Regions from separate parts of the Clostridium felsineum DSM 794 genome, predicted to be linked through region 2. Evidence: riboswitches for the same ligand, from Rfam matches in the RefSeq annotation. Region 2 holds a riboswitch; the other holds the start of a gene.
What was found. A riboswitch is a leader RNA that binds a small molecule or an ion and turns the genes downstream of it on or off. The one in region 2 is predicted to bind lysine.

Region 1 (8,216 bases), 120 kb from region 2:
CTGCAAGGGTATCTATTTTTGTCATTGCAAAGCTTGTAAGTCCTGAAACTCTAGCTGCCTGCTTCAATATAACAGTATCAAGCCATCCACATCTTCTTGCTCTTCCTGTAGTTACTCCATATTCAAAACCTGCTTCTCTTATCCTATCTCCCATTTCATCAAGAAGTTCTGTAGGGAAAGGTCCTTTACCAACTCTAGTTGTATAAGCTTTTGCTATTCCAACTGCACTAGTTATCATAGTAGGTCCTATTGCTACTCCTGGGCAAACTCCCCCTCCTATAGTATTTGATGAAGTAACATATGGATAAGTTCCGTAATCTATATCAAGAAGATTTCCTTGAGCTCCTTCAAATAAAACCTTCTTACCACCTTTTATTTCATTATAAACAACAACAGAGGTATCTCTAACAAATGGCTTTAATCTTTCACCAAAAGCAAGATACTCTTCACATATTGCATCGTAATCAAATGCATCCATACCATATACTTTAGTAATTATAGCGTTCTTTATTTCTAAATTTGATTTTAACTTTTCTTTAAAGACCTCAGGATGAAGTAAATCACATACTCTTATTCCTGATCTTTCAGCTTTATCTGTATAACAAGGGCCTATACCCTTACCTGTTGTTCCTATATCATTTTTGCCTCTTCTTTTTTCACTTGCTCCATCAATAGCTCTATGATAAGGCATTATTAAATGTGCTCTATCGCTTACTATTAGATTCTTAGAAGAAACCTCTACTCCTAAATCCTTAAGATAATCTATTTCTTCAAACATAGCTTTTGGATCTAAAACAACACCATTTCCAATAACATTAACTTTATTTTTATATAATATTCCTGATGGTATTAAGTGAAGCTTATATTTCTTATCTCCTACTTCAACTGTATGCCCTGCATTATTACCACCTTGAAATCTAACAACCACGTCAGCTCCTTGTGCAAGATAATCTGTCATCTTACCTTTTCCTTCATCTCCCCACTGGGCGCCTAAAACAATAAATGCTGACATAAAAACTCCTCACTTTCATAATTTAAAAATTGCTATATAAAATTACCAAAACTAATATACCATAAAAAAAGCAATTTGTCTTTATTTTTGAGGTAAAAATTCGAATATTGTCACTTATATTCAAAATATTGTTCGTATAATCTGAACTAAATTTCTTCTTTTTATGTTCCTACTTATCAAAGCGTTATTGTAAATTTTGATAACCTTTTTACCAAAACTTTCTTCTGAATATGCATGTGATTTTTCTCTAGCGTTGAAAATTATCTTTTGCCTTAATACCTCATTGTTTTTTAAATTTTCTACTGCCTCTACAAATTCATTTTTATCATTATACGTAAATCCAGTAATTCCATTTACAATTAAATTTTTAACACACAAATCCCACTTACATATAACTGGGCATCCACTTGCTAGTGCTTCAATATAAGTTAATCCTTGAGTCTCACTTTGAGATGCCGTTACAAAAGCTATTCCTAATTTATAATATTTGTATACTTCTCTACTATCAATCATTCCCGTAAATTTTATGGTGTTCTCCATATTATACTTAGAAACCATTTCTTTTAATTTTACAAGATATGGTCCTCCACCAACTATTAAAAGCTTAATATCATTTAACTTATTACTATTTTCTCTAACTAAATTTATTATCTCATCTATATTTTTTTCTTCAGCAATTCTTCCAACATAAACTAAGATATTATCTTCCGTTTTCCATCCATACTCACTTAAAATTTTTCTCTTTTCCTCATTAGATACATCCTTTTGAAATGATTTAATATCAATTCCTGTAGGAATAATCTTTATATCCTTATAAACATCATAATCAATAAGAACATCTCTAACCTTTTGTGTTGGAACTATAATTTCATCGAAGGTATTTAATAAAATTTTCAACAATCTAGCCATTGTACCTTTACGTAGAACTTTACCGCCCAAAAAGTACTGAAGATAATCTTCATACATTGTGTGATAAGTATGCACTTGAGGTATATTGAGCTTTCTTTTTATATATTTAGCAACTAACATTGTAGAAAATTCCGTCTGCGAGTGTATAATTTCGGGTGCCCATTCTACTATTTTGCTTATTACTGTATTTCCAAATGGCTTCATTATTCTAGCATCTGGATACACCTTAACAAAGTGGGAATTTAAATAGTAAATATCACCTTCTATATATTCTCTTCCGTTATAAGACAGCGTAAGAATTCTAACCTCATGTCCTGCCTTTTTTAATTGCTTATATAAATTATTAGTTGATATTACAACTCCATTTACCATGGGGTAATAGGTATCTGTTGTTATTAAAATTTTCATTTTACCCTCCATTTTATTTTTTGTATATGAAGTGGTATGCTTTAGGAATACTACTTTAAGAATTATACACTATAGATACATTTCCTTTTTATTTTTCCTCATTTAGTATAAAATTATTAATTCTTATGCTTATATTTTCTGCTAGTATTCTCACTAATAAACTCCACTTATAGCTTCTCAAGATAATGAGTGGGTAACCCCTGAACCATCCCATAAACTTATAATATTTCAACTTTAATTTAGAATTTTCAGTCAAATATATATTATCTACAATTAATGCGTAAGACAATGTCAACATAATTATTTTTCCCAAATTATTTTATAAAATCATATACCCTAATTACTTATAATATTACACATACTATATTTTATGCAAACTTATATGCTTTTAAGCACTTACTCTTTCATCTTAACAAAGCACTCTTTTGTAGTCAAATAAACTTTTATTACATTTAATCTTTATTATTTGTAATAAACTATTGAATTTTTACTCATTTCATGATAAAAAGTATTTAGCCTCATATTTTAATATGTATGTGCAAATAATATTCTAAAAGAAATATTATAAAGAGGTGATGAATATGAATATACCTAACTTACTCACCCTTTTTAGGCTTTTTTTAATTCCTTGCTTTATATTTGCTTTTTTTTCAAATTCAAATAATTGTTTAATTAACTCGGCAATTATTTTTTTTACGGCCGGTTTTACAGATATATTAGATGGATATATAGCAAGAAAATTTAATGAAATAACTAAATATGGAACTGTACTTGATCCACTTGCCGACAAACTCATGCTCTTAACAGTTTTAACTTGTTTAAGTATAAAAGGTTACATACCAATATTAATATTAATTATAATGTTAGCTAAAGAATTTTCTATGATAATCATAGGTATTTTTCTTTATGGGAAAAACATAGTAATTCCCGCTAATATATGGGGTAAAATATCAACACTAATTTTCTATGTTGCTATTCTATTCTTTGTTTTTGATAAAACCTTTGGAACATATATATTATATTTAGCTCTTTTAGGTGCGGTTATTGCATATATAAACTATTTTTTCATTTTTTTATCTAAATATAATGAGAAGGTTACTAAATAAAAAGGGTTCTCCTTAAAACCAATATTGACTTTAAGGAGAAACCTTTTATCTTTAATTATATGATTTTTATTTAAAATATCTGTTTAATAAGCCCTTAAATGCAGATCCATGTCTTGCTTCGTCCTTGCACATTTCATGTACTGTATCGTGTATAGCATCATAATTAAGCTTTTTAGCTAATGTTGCAAGTTCCTTCTTTCCTTCACAAGCTCCCTTTTCTGCATCAACTCTCATTTGAAGATTTGTTTTAGTATCTGCTACTACCACTTCTCCTAAAAGTTCTGCAAATTTTGCTGCATGCTCTGCTTCTTCAAATGCTATTCTTTTATATGCTTCTGCAACTTCTGGAAATCCTTCTCTATCTGCCTGTCTTGACATTGCAAGGTACATTCCAACCTCTGTACACTCCCCTGTAAAGTTAGCTCTTAAGCCTTCTAGAACTTCCTTATCTACACCTTTAGCTACTCCTATTTTGTGTTCATCTGCCCATCCTTCTGCCTCATCTTTAACTTCAACAAATTTATCTTTTCCTGCATTACATACTGGGCATTTTTCTGGAGCATCCTCTCCTGTATAAATATATCCACAAACCACACATTTAAATTTTTTCATTTTCGTTTCCTCCATCAATCTATTTTAAGACTACACTTAGCCTCTTCTATTCTATTTATATTTTTATTAATTTATTTCAAGTAATATCTATATTCTATTTAAAATATCTATTTAATAAGCCTCTAAAAGCAGATCCGTGTCTTGCTTCATCCTTGCACATTTCATGTACTGTATCGTGTATAGCATCATAATTAAGCTTTTTAGCTAATGTTGCAAGTTCCTTCTTTCCTTCACAAGCTCCCTTTTCTGCATCAACTCTCATTTGGAGATTTGTTTTAGTATCTGCTACTACCACTTCTCCTAAAAGTTCTGCAAATTTTGCTGCATGCTCTGCTTCTTCAAATGCTATTCTTTTATATGCTTCTGCAACTTCTGGGAATCCTTCTCTATCTGCCTGTCTTGACATTGCAAGGTACATTCCAACCTCTGTACACTCCCCTGTAAAGTTAGCTCTTAAGCCTTCTAAAACTTCCTTATCTATACCTTTAGCTACTCCTATTTTGTGTTCATCTGCCCATCCTTCTCCCTCATCTTTAACTTCAACAAATTTGTCTTTTCCTGCATTACATACTGGGCATTTTTCTGGAGCATCCTCTCCTGTATAAATATATCCACAAACTACACATTTAAATTTTTTCATTTTTAACTTCCTCCCTTTATCTCTCTCATATAATTAAGCTAAGCTTATTTGATTTTTATATTAAATTTATTATCTCTTTATATTTTTGCTACGTCCTTCTGACAATTATTATTATATAATAGTTATTATCCGTTTGCAATAGTTTTTTAAAATTTTTCTTGTAATTTTTTTCTTCACTATTTGTAATGCCCTGGTATTCCAAGCTTTACCACCACAAAAAATATTTTTTATGAAAGATTGTGTACTAAAATATATCATTACTTTTGCATTAATATTATTTATATGATAAACTGTTTATAAAATTAATTCTTACCTAGGGTAGAGGTGCTGTAGTTATTATTACTCCTTCTTAGCTGGCAGGCTGTGAGGAATGAGGAAAGGAATTTCAGCCGAAGAAAGAATTCTCGCAGGAACTCTTTCTGGTTTTGTATAGAATATATGCAAAACTGTCACTATTTCTATAGTGGAGAGCTACAAGGTGCACGTGATATGTTGATATTAACAGTAAAGGTGTTCCTTTGCTGTTAATTTTTTTGTACCAATAAAACCCCTGGTAAGGGAAAGAGGGATTAAATGAAATTAGAAGGCGTTTTAGTACCATTAGTTACTCCTTTCAAGGATGGGAAGGTAGATTTAGTTTCATATGAAAAGCTTATAAAAACATATTCTGAAAAAGGCGCAGCAGGTTTTATGCCTCTTGCAACAACTGGAGAAACTCCTACTTTATCAGATTATGAATATGAAAGTATTTTGGACAAAACTCTTGAAGCAAACAAGCTTAATCTTCCTATATATGTTGGCTTTGGTGGAAACAACACTGAAAAAATGACTAAAGATATTAAAAAACTTGAAAAATACAATATTCAAGGTATTTTATCTGTATGCCCTTATTACAATAGACCTGATCAAAGAGGAATATATGAACATTTTAAAAGAATATCAGAATCCACTTCTTTAGATATAGTTCTTTACAATATACCATATAGAACTGGACGAAATATTGAAAATGATACAATAAGAAAGCTTTCAGAACTTAAAAATATAGTAGGTATAAAAGATGCTTGTGGAGATTTTAATCAAACCACAGAACTTTTATTAAATAGACCAGAAGACTTTTCAATACTAACTGGCGAAGATGCTTTCTTTTATAGTACTCTAATGCTTGGTGGAGATGGTGGTATAATGGCATCAGCTCATTTAAATACAGAAAAATACGTTGAAGTATATAATAAGGCAAAGCAAAATGATCATGTGGGTGCATTTAAGCTTTGGAAAGAAGTCGTAGATATAATACCAATGTTATTTAAAGAACCTAATCCATCACCAATTAAATACTGCCTTCATAAGCTTGGAGTAATAAAGTCCGATGATGTTAGATTACCTTTAGTTAGTATATCAAAAGAACTATCACTAACATTAGATAAGTTATTAATCCTATAAGTTGAATTTTACAAAGTGCTGTAAAACTATTTTTTAGTTTTACAGCACTTTTCATTTATATAACTATTTTACATAATTACAATATATAATTATAAATGATGTAAATTTATACCCGATAAATTATAATAGGTAAACTAAAATAATATATAAATTAGGAGGATCTATGAATAAAAAATTACGAAACACATGTATTGCTTCTATGTTACTCGTTTTGGGAAGCGCATCAAGCGTTTTGGCAAAAGCCACAGCAAATATTAATCATAGAGAAAAAAATAATTTAAGTGCTAATTCAGTAAAAAACGTAAATACATATAAATCAGAAGAGACTAAACCAATACATCAATATACTTTTGATAATGATGAACCAAATGCTTATTTCACAACTGATACAGGAAGTGAAGCTAGTAGCTACAGTTTTGCAAATGTTAATAATACAGGTTTGGTAAATGAAGATGGTAAAATATTTAGAAGATTTAATAGTGACAATAGTCAAGTAAATATTTCTGCCTCTTCTATGCCAACCAAGAATGTAAGCATGAAGTTTGATGTTAGATTTCCTCAAAATAATACAGGAACAAGTACTATAATATCTTCATCAGATGGAGTTAATTTAAAGTTACAGAATAACTTCCTAAACTTTTATATCACATACCACAATGCAAATATAAATCGTATACAAAGCACAATTAACTTAACTGCTGATGCATCAAAATATTTAGATGGTAAATGGCATACAATTGTACTTAGTTATGCTGGGGATTATGCATTAAATGGGGTAAAAATGTATGTTGACGACTTAGTAAATCCAATAGCAGTAGGCACTGAACAAGCAAACGAAACAAATGGACAGGGTGAGGACTTTACTTTAGGCGGTGGAACCTTTGATTTAGATAATTTTCAGGTATATGATAAAATATTAGATTATACCACTAAAATAACAGGGATTTCTTTAAATAAGGAAACAGATGAATTAAAAGGTGGAGAAACAGATACACTACAAGCTATAATTGCACCTGACAATACTACAAATAAAAATATAAAATGGAAATCCAGTGACACAAGTGTAGCAACAGTAGATAGCAATGGTAAAATTACTGCAATTGGAAAGGGAACTGTTCAAATAACAGCCTCATCAGAAGCTGATAGTAACGTGAGTGCATCTTGCACCGTTACTGTAACAAATGCACCAGATCTCATAAAACCAATTGATGAATTTACCTTTGATGATGATACTGTTCAACTAGGTGGTGATCATTTAGTCGATACAGGTAATTATAACAAGAATAAGATTCCTTCAAGTTATGGATATGCACATAATACAACCATAATAAAAGAAGATGGAAGGATCTTCAGAAGATTTAATGGTGACAGTAGTACAGCCGATATTTTTGCCTCTTCTATTCCAGCTAAAAATGTAAGCATGAAGTTTGATGTTAGATTCTCTCAAAATAATACAGAAACAAATACTATAATATCTACATCAGATGGAATTAATCTAAAGCTAGAGAATAATTCCTTAAACTTTTATATCGCATACCATAATACAAATATGAATCGTATACAAAGCACAATTAACTTAACTGCTGATGCTTCAAAGTACTTAGACGGAAAGTGGCATACAATTGTACTTAGTTATGCTGGAAATTATGCATTAAATGGAGTAAAAATGTATATTGATGACTTAGTAAATCCAGTAGCTATAGGAACTGAACAAGCAAACGAAACAAATGGACAAAGTGAGAACTTTACTTTAGGTAGCGGAACCTTCGATTTAGATAATTTTCAGGTATATGATACAATATTAAATTAATGTTTTATTATCTTTCATAAAATATACTGTAAAAAATAAATAACATTTCATATATAGTTATCCACATTTATGCTAAAATAAAAAATATAAATGTGGATACTTTTATGTAAAGGTGGATAACTTTTTAATATTTTAATTGAAGGTGATTATTACATGTCAGAAAACAGAATAAAAAAATTAACCCCACTCTCAGAAACAAAGTTTTTAAGTCTTTATGATATTGAATATGAAAATAAAAAACACGATACAAGGCATTGGGCTGTAGCTTCTAGAAAAAAT
Region 2 (8,216 bases):
AAGCTTATTCTATTAATTATCATGGGAGAAAGAGCTTTTCAAGCAACGTTATTTACCTTGATTCAAAAGGTAAAATAATTGAAAATAGTGACATGAACTATAAAATGGTCGGATACACCTTATCTGTATTTGTACCAGAGAAATTAAATGAATACCAACCAGTAAGGTACAGTTTAATAGAGGGTGCAAATAAGGAAATAGTAGAACCGTATAATGAAGAAAATTCTCACGAGGAAACTAATTCTTCAGAGAAGTTTTATCTATCAAAAAAGGTTGGATATAGGCTGGAAATAGTTGCAGCAGCAGCTGGCAGTAGGTCTTATGCTTTAGAAAAAACCACTGATAGAGTTAATTGGACAACTATAAATCAAGATCCATTTAATGGTGACATTGGTATTGCAAGTGGAATAACTTTTTTAGACAGTAAGCTTGGTTTTCTAGGTTTATCTTTTTCGGGAGGTTCAAGGGGAGAGCTATACTGTACAAATGATGGAGGAATATCGTATAAAAAGGTGAATTTTACTTCTATAAAAAAGGATGCGTCCTTTGATTTACCGACAATGCCATATAAAAAAGGTGGAAAGCTTTATGTTTTAATAGGAAAAGGATCTGATGGTGATAAAACTAAAGAGTTATATCAGTCTACGGATGAAGGAGTAACCTGGAAATACATAAAAGATGTACCTTAAAGATAAATTACTAAAAAGCTTCCTAAGAATTATGTCAAAGGAAGCCTTTTTATTTTTAGGTATATTGACAGCAGGAGAAATCAGTATATAATTATATTGTAAACTATAATGAAAAATATAGTTTACAATAAGAAGGGGGAGTAACTATGAAGATGTCAACTAAAGATTTAATATTATGTGCTTTATTTGCAGCAATAAGCTGTGTTCTATCTCAAATATCTATTCCAATTGGAACTGTACCAATTACGATGCAAGTAATGGCAGTTTATCTTGCTGGAGTAATATTAGGAGCAAAACGTGGTTTTATATCACAATTAGTTTATGTGGTTCTTGGGGCAATTGGGGTGCCCGTTTTTGCTGGCTTTTCAGGTGGTATTGGAGCGGTTGTAGGACCTACAGGTGGATTCATTATTGCATTTCCATTCATGACTCTCATTGTTGGATATGTTTCTGATAAATATAAAAAAAGAATACCTATTATAATATCAATGGTGGTTGCAAGTGTATTTTGTTATATACTTGGATCAGTATGGCTTGCACTTATGACTAAGATGTCCTTTTTAGCAGCAATTAAAGTTGCGGTTTTGCCATTTATACTTTTTGATATAATTAAAATTATCATTGTTTCTATAGTAGCCGTTAGTATAAGAAATGGGATAAAGTCAGGGGGATTAGCATGATAAGGTTAAGACCTCATCATATTATGTGTTTTCAAGGATATGAAGGAAAGGGATATAGCAAAGATTTTATTGAAAATATGGACAAAATATATGAACAACTTGAGGAAAAATCCAAAGTAAAAATTGTTTTTTCTACAGATGATGTATGCAGAAAATGCCCAAATAAAAAACTAGAGAATATTTGTGAAACTAATGATAAGGTAGTAAGTATAGATAGTAAAGTTATTAAATATCTAATGTTAGAGGAAAGAGTATATACATATAAGGATCTCATAGTTAGATTGAAGACAAATATAAATGAAGAAATAATGCAAGATATTTGCGGAAGATGCGCATGGTATACAAATAGTAAATGTAAAAACAATATTCTGAATCTATAAAAGTATATTAAAAAATCAGGTGAGATTAACACCTGATTTTTTTAGTTAGTTAACCTTTGAAATAATGAAATTAACAGCTAAGTCTACAGCTTCATCTAAATTATATTCAAAGCCATGATCTTGCTTTTCAAGTAAATGTAAAGCGCTGTTAGCATAGCTTCCGTAGTATCTTTTTGAAGCAAATGGGTCAACAACTTTATCAGAAGTTCCATGTATAAGGCATACAGGACCTTTATATTGACTTGAGACTTCATAAATTGGTAAATGTTGTGCTGTGCTAAAATATTGGCTTCTTAAAGGTTTATTATTACTTGTAATTGTAATATATTCTGGTATATGTTTTGGATCATAGATTGTACCCATAATTGTACCCTTTAAAGCATCATCCTTTAAGGTTGCAGCTGGTGCCATTTGTACAAGACAAGTAATATCATCAGGATAATAACCGGCGGTCATACCAGCCACAACACCACCTTGAGAATGGCCCAAAAGACTAATATTTTTAACAAAGTCTAATTTTTTTACATAACGTAGAACCTCACCTGCATCCTCTAATTCATTTGGAACAGTCATGTCTTCAAATAGACCATCGCTATCACCATGACCGTTAAAATCAAATCGCAAAGAGACAATATTGTTTTCTAAAAGTTTTTCTGCAAGTGCCAACTGTAGTTTTCTATTACGATTTGAAGTAAAACCATGCATTATGATAACAAGAGGATATTTTTTGTTTTCTTCAAGAAAAGGATATTCCAAAGTACCAACTAAATTTAAGCCTGCTCTTTTTATATTTACAATCTTTTGCATATAACTAATCCTTTCAAAACATGTTGCGTTTACTTAATTATACCGTATATACGATTACTGTTAAAAGGAATAATTACTTCTTTATTTTCTTGTAGTCTTTATCAAAGTACTTTCCAGCACGGATATCATCAGTCATACCTTTATAAGGAGCTTCACTGATAACTTCATTATTATCTTGTCCCGCATTTCCCATATAAGTTATAGTTGCAAATTCAGGAACTACATATTTGGGATAAGTTTCATATTTTACGCGTGATTCTTCCATTAAATCAATGTGTTCATTTTGATAAGTCACAGTGATTTCTGGATGTTCGTGAACCCATTTTGGGAAGAAGATAACTCCATGTAACTTTCCTTCGTTTGGCATAAAATCTAAAGCTACATCAGTACCAGTTGGTTCAGTCCAAGTTATTTTGAATACTCCATCTGTTAATTTTACAATGTTTGCTTCTTGGTCAGTTACCCAACGACCAGCAACCATACCACCATGTATACGATAATCAACAGTATGATCATTTTTTGCATACCATTCATATTCCCAACCATTATCATAAGTATAAATAAAATGTGTTCCTAAAAAGTCATCTAAATCTTTAAATATTTTCTTCTCAGACATAATAATTCCACCTTTCATGTTACATGCATATAAACATGTACTTCAAAACATGTAATTAAAGACATGTTTATCTTATAACATTTATGATATACTTATAATATAAAATTGTCAAGGGAGATAATTATGATTAGAAAGAATATGCTTAGGTACATTATTTTAGGGCTGTTAGAAAAGCAAGAGTTGAGTGGTTATGATATTAAAAAGATATTTGAAGAGGAGATAGGTGAATTTTGGAGAGCAAAGCATAGTCAGATTTATCCTGAGCTAAGAAAATTAGAAGAGCAAGAGTTAATATGTTCACGAGTTGAAATAGTAGGAAATAAACTTGAAAAAAAGTATTATACACTTACTAAAGAGGGAGAAGTAGAGCTTCAAGCTTGGATTTCTTCAGGAACAACAGAGTTATTAGCAACTAAAGATGAATTTATTTTGAAATTATATTTTGTTCATCATAGTAAGGATGTAAGATTAAAAGATATGTTTGAAGAACAAATAAAATTACATAGTGAAAAGCTGGAACATTTAAAGCTTAGAATGAAAACAATTTTTGAAAGAGAAGAATATAAAAAAGAGAATTATGGACACTATCTTATATTAGATCATGCGATTATTAGGGAAGAAGGATATTTAAATTGGCTTAAAAAACAGTATGAGGAGAGTTTATAATTATGAAATACTATTTTGCGCCACTAGAAGGTATTACAGGATACATATATAGAAACGCCTATGAAAGGTTTTTTGGAGGTATGGATAAATATTTCACACCGTTTATTGTGCCAACTAGTAGTGAAAAATTAACCTCAAGAGAATTAAGAGATGTACTGCCAGAGAATAATAAAGTACCTTTTTTAGTTCCTCAAATACTAACTAATGATGCTGAAAAGTTCATTTTTACAACTGAGAAATTGATGAGGTTTGGATACAAGGAAGTTAATTTAAATTTAGGCTGTCCATCAGGTACAGTTGTAGCTAAAGGTAGAGGTTCAGGGTTTCTAAAAAAGAGGAAAGAGCTAGATGAGTTTTTAGAAGAGGTATTTTCCAAGTCAAATGCTAAAATTTCTATAAAGACTAGGATAGGGAAAGATTCTCCAGATGAGTTCTATGAGCTTATTAAAATATATAATAAGTATCCTTTAGAGGAGCTTATTATACACCCAAGAATACAAACTGATTTTTATAACAATAAGCCTAATATGAAGGTGTTTAAGGATGCTTTAGCATTAAGCAAAAATAGGGTGTGTTATAATGGCGATATTTTTAAGGTAGAGGATTATAAAAAACTTACAGAAGAATTTTCAAATTTAAATACTGTTATGCTTGGACGTGGGATTATTTCAAAACCTAATTTATTAAAAAATATTAACAACGTTCATGATTCAGACAAAGAAGTATTGAAAGAATTTCACGATACAATTTATAAAGAGTATCAAAGCTTTCTTTCAGGAGAAAAAAATGTATTATTTAAAATGAAAGAGGTTTGGTTTTATATGATACATTCCTTTAAAGATAGTGATAAATATTTTAAAAAGATACGTAAAGCAAATAGATTAAACGAGTATGAATTAATTGTATCAAGGCTTTTTAAAGAATTTGACTTGATTTAAAGTATAGTGTATACTAAAAAAATAAGTGAATAACTGAGGTAGAGGCGCAGACTTTAAAAGTAAAATTGTTGAGGTAAGCACAATGAAGCAGTTTGAAAGGAAAGGTTGCCGAAGCATATGATTAACGCTTTAAAATCATATTGCTGGGTTTGTATAAAATATATACAAAACTGTCACAAATGGAAATTGTGGAGAACTATCATTTTTGTGGAATTAACGTATATTTGTACGATTGAATATGTGTTTAAGTGCCCTGAGTGTAGTCTCAGGGCACTTTTTAGTTTAGTTACAAATAGAATTAATCTACTTTTTATGTTCGACTTAGTTAATTCGCTTATCGGAAATATAACCGATAGGGGGAATAAAAAATAAATACTACAAAAGAAACAAATTCAAATGAAGTTAAAAGAGGTCTTAAAGCAAGGCATCTTAATATGATTGCTATGGGTGGAGCCATAGGAACAGGAATATTTGTAGCACTTGGTGATACCATACATCAAGCAGGTCCAGGAGGTGCACTTGTTGCATATGCTTGTATAGGGGTTATGGTTTACTTTTTAATGACAAGCTTAGGAGAAATGGCTACTTTCATGCCAGTGTCAGGTTCATTTGAAACCTATGCTTCAAAGTTTGTTGATGAATCCTTAGGCTTTGCGCTCGGATGGAATTACTGGTATAACTGGGCTATTACTGTTGCAGCAGAGATGGTAGCAGGTGGATTAACAATGAAATTTTGGTTTAAGGGTGTACCACCAGCTATATGGAGTATTGGGTTCCTTGTATTAATAGTTGCCTTAAATTTATTGTCAGTAAAGGCATATGGAGAATCAGAGTATTGGTTCGCAGGAATTAAGGTAGCTACAGTAATTATATTTTTAGTTGTTGGGGCGGCAACTATTGTAGGAATACTAGGAGGTCATGCAGTAGGTTTTAAGAACTTTACAATTAAAGATGCACCGTTTGTTGGGGGTGTAAAATCTATTTTCATGATATTCTTAATAGCGGGCTTTTCATTTCAAGGTACAGAGCTTGTTGGTATAGCAGCAGGAGAGAGTGAAAACCCTAAAAAAACAGTACCTAAGGCTATTAATACAATTTTTTGGAGAATTTTAATTTTCTACTTAGGAACAATATTTGTTGTAAGTGCAATAATTCCTTATACAGAGGCGGGCGTTGGTACAAGTCCATTCACTTTAGTATTTCAGAAAGTTGGTATTGCAATTGCAGCAAGTATAATGAACGCAGTTATTTTAACATCTGTATTATCTTGTGGAAACTCTGGTATGTATGCTTCTAGTAGAATGTTATATGCTATGGCTAAGGAAGGAAAAGCACCCAAAGCGTTAGGAAAGCTTAATAAAAGAGGAGTTCCTGTAAATGCACTAGCACTAACTACACTAGTTGCATCAGCTTGCTTTTTAACAGGAATTTATGCTCAAAGTACTGTATATGTATGGCTTGTTGCTGCTTCTGGACTTGCAGGCTTTATTGCTTGGGCAGGTATAGCAGTTTGCCATTATCGTTTCCGTAAAGCATATGTTGCACAGGGACATGATTTAAATAAGCTTATTTATAAGGCAAAGTTATTTCCAATTGGTCCAATAATAGCGTTAGTATTATGTACGGTAGTTATTTTAGGACAAGGACTTACTTACTTTCAGGCAGATAAAATAGATTGGGGCGGAGTAATATCCTCTTATATAGGCTTACCATTATTTATTATATTATGGGCTGGATACAAGATTAAACATAAAACAAAAGTTGTTAATATACATGAAATAGATTTGAATGTTAATACTAAAGATTCAGAATAAGTTGTTTAAATAAAGATAAGAGTCATACCAGTGATTTTGGTATGACTCTTAATTTTGTTCAAGCTTTTGATAACAATTTTTTCACAGATGTATCCACAGAAGTTTCTATAACTAATCCACCATCAATAACTAATGGAGTTCCATTCATAAAGCCTGCTCTTGGACTACAGAAAAAGGCTACCGCATATGCTATATCCTCTGGTTTTCCAACTCTTGCTTCTGGAAGGTTATCCTTAGAGACATTAATAACGCCTTTACACATTGGAGTTGGAATTATACCAGGTTGTACTATATTAACGGTTACACCTGAACCATCAAATTCTTTTGCTAAAGAATATCCCATACCAACCAATCCATGCTTTGCAACTGCATAATTCATTTGTCCTGCAAAGCCATGATATCCAGCAACAGATGAAATTAAAACGATTCTTCCGTATTTTCTCTTACGCATCCGATCACCGCAAGCCTTTACACAGTTAAAAGCCCCAAACAGATGAGTTTTAATAACTGCATCAAAATCTTCTAAAGGCATTTCAGTAGAATATTTTAAAGGTGTAGCATTTCCAGCATTAGATACCAGTATATCTATTTTCCCATATTTTGAGTAAACCTCATCTACAGCTTTATTTACTTCACTGCTATTCGATACATCAACGCTGTAAGTTTCTACTTTTCCACCCTTTGAATTTATTTCTTTTTTAGTTTCCTCGTTTCTAGTCTTGTTTCTAGCAAGGATTATTACATGTGCGCCCCTATCGGCTAGTTCAAAACTAATAGCTTTGCCTATACCAGAATTACCACCAGTTACAATGGCAACTTGATTTAATAATTCTTTTTCCATAATACGGCCTCTTTTTCTATTTTTAAAATTAATTTATATTTTTAGACAGTGTTAAAAGTTTAGAAGAAAAACTTTTTAGTTTTTCACCTTCAGAAGATAGCTGCATTGCTTCTGAAGTTTGAGTTTCAGCAGCATGCGAAAAAGCATTAAATACTTCTATGATATCGCCTATATTTTTCTTTATTTTTATTAAGGTATCATTTATTTGAGCAGTTGAGTCCTTACTATTTGCAGCAAGCTTTCTTATTTCTTCGGCAATAACAGTAAAACCTCTCCCATGTTCACCTGCTCTTGAAGCTTCAATGGCAGCATTGAGTCCTAATAGATTTGTAGTATCTGCAACATCTTTTATATATTTAATTACGTCATCCATGTAAGTAAGTCCATCTTGCGTTTCGGTAACTATACTATTCATATTTTCACTGCTTCCAGACAACTCCTGAGTATTACTTGCTAGTTCTTCCGAAGAAGCGGCGAGTTCTTTGGAAAACTCCTGCAATTCAGTAACCATTTCAAGGACTGTATTCTGCTTTTCCATTGATACAGCAAAATTTATAGATGCTACCACATTATTAGTATTTGGATTAATTATAGGAATACAGTGGCTTGAAATGGGAAAACCAAAAGCCTCCTTTGGATAATCTACAGACTGTTTTTTTCTTGATAAAATTGCTTTTTCGGTCATATCACCTTTGTTTAAGGTTGAACCTTCACTAATGTTTAATTTGAAGGTTTTTGCTTGAGAGACGGCTACGAATTTTTCTTTATCAGTGATTCCCAAGGCT

Region 1: it holds a riboswitch for lysine, as region 2 does, so the genes downstream of both, dapA (4-hydroxy-tetrahydrodipicolinate synthase) here and CLFE_RS02130 (amino acid permease) in region 2, are expected to answer to the same signal.

Annotation. Positions count from the first base shown of each region.
Region 1 covers NZ_CP096980.1:295,625-303,840, reverse strand. Annotated here, with positions in the region: gene CLFE_RS01500 (adenylosuccinate synthase) at 1-1,012, opposite strand, end outside; gene CLFE_RS01495 (glycosyltransferase family 4 protein) at 1,133-2,329, opposite strand; gene pgsA (CDP-diacylglycerol--glycerol-3-phosphate 3-phosphatidyltransferase) at 2,911-3,435, shown strand; gene rbr3B (NADH peroxidase) at 3,502-4,047, opposite strand; gene rbr3B (NADH peroxidase) at 4,142-4,687, opposite strand; lysine riboswitch at 4,999-5,169, shown strand; gene dapA (4-hydroxy-tetrahydrodipicolinate synthase) at 5,261-6,127, shown strand; gene CLFE_RS01470 (Ig-like domain-containing protein) at 6,291-7,937, shown strand; gene CLFE_RS01465 (NUDIX hydrolase) at 8,091-8,216, shown strand, end outside.
Region 2 covers NZ_CP096980.1:416,848-425,063, forward strand. Annotated here, with positions in the region: gene CLFE_RS02095 (WD40/YVTN/BNR-like repeat-containing protein) at 1-689, shown strand, start outside; gene CLFE_RS02100 (biotin transporter BioY) at 836-1,369, shown strand; gene CLFE_RS02105 (DUF1284 domain-containing protein) at 1,366-1,749, shown strand; gene CLFE_RS02110 (alpha/beta hydrolase family protein) at 1,795-2,556, opposite strand; gene CLFE_RS02115 (phenolic acid decarboxylase) at 2,630-3,172, opposite strand; gene CLFE_RS02120 (PadR family transcriptional regulator) at 3,296-3,838, shown strand; gene CLFE_RS02125 (tRNA dihydrouridine synthase) at 3,841-4,776, shown strand; lysine riboswitch at 4,808-4,983, shown strand; gene CLFE_RS02130 (amino acid permease) at 5,145-6,590, shown strand; gene CLFE_RS02135 (SDR family NAD(P)-dependent oxidoreductase) at 6,649-7,431, opposite strand; gene CLFE_RS02140 (methyl-accepting chemotaxis protein) at 7,460-8,216, opposite strand, start outside.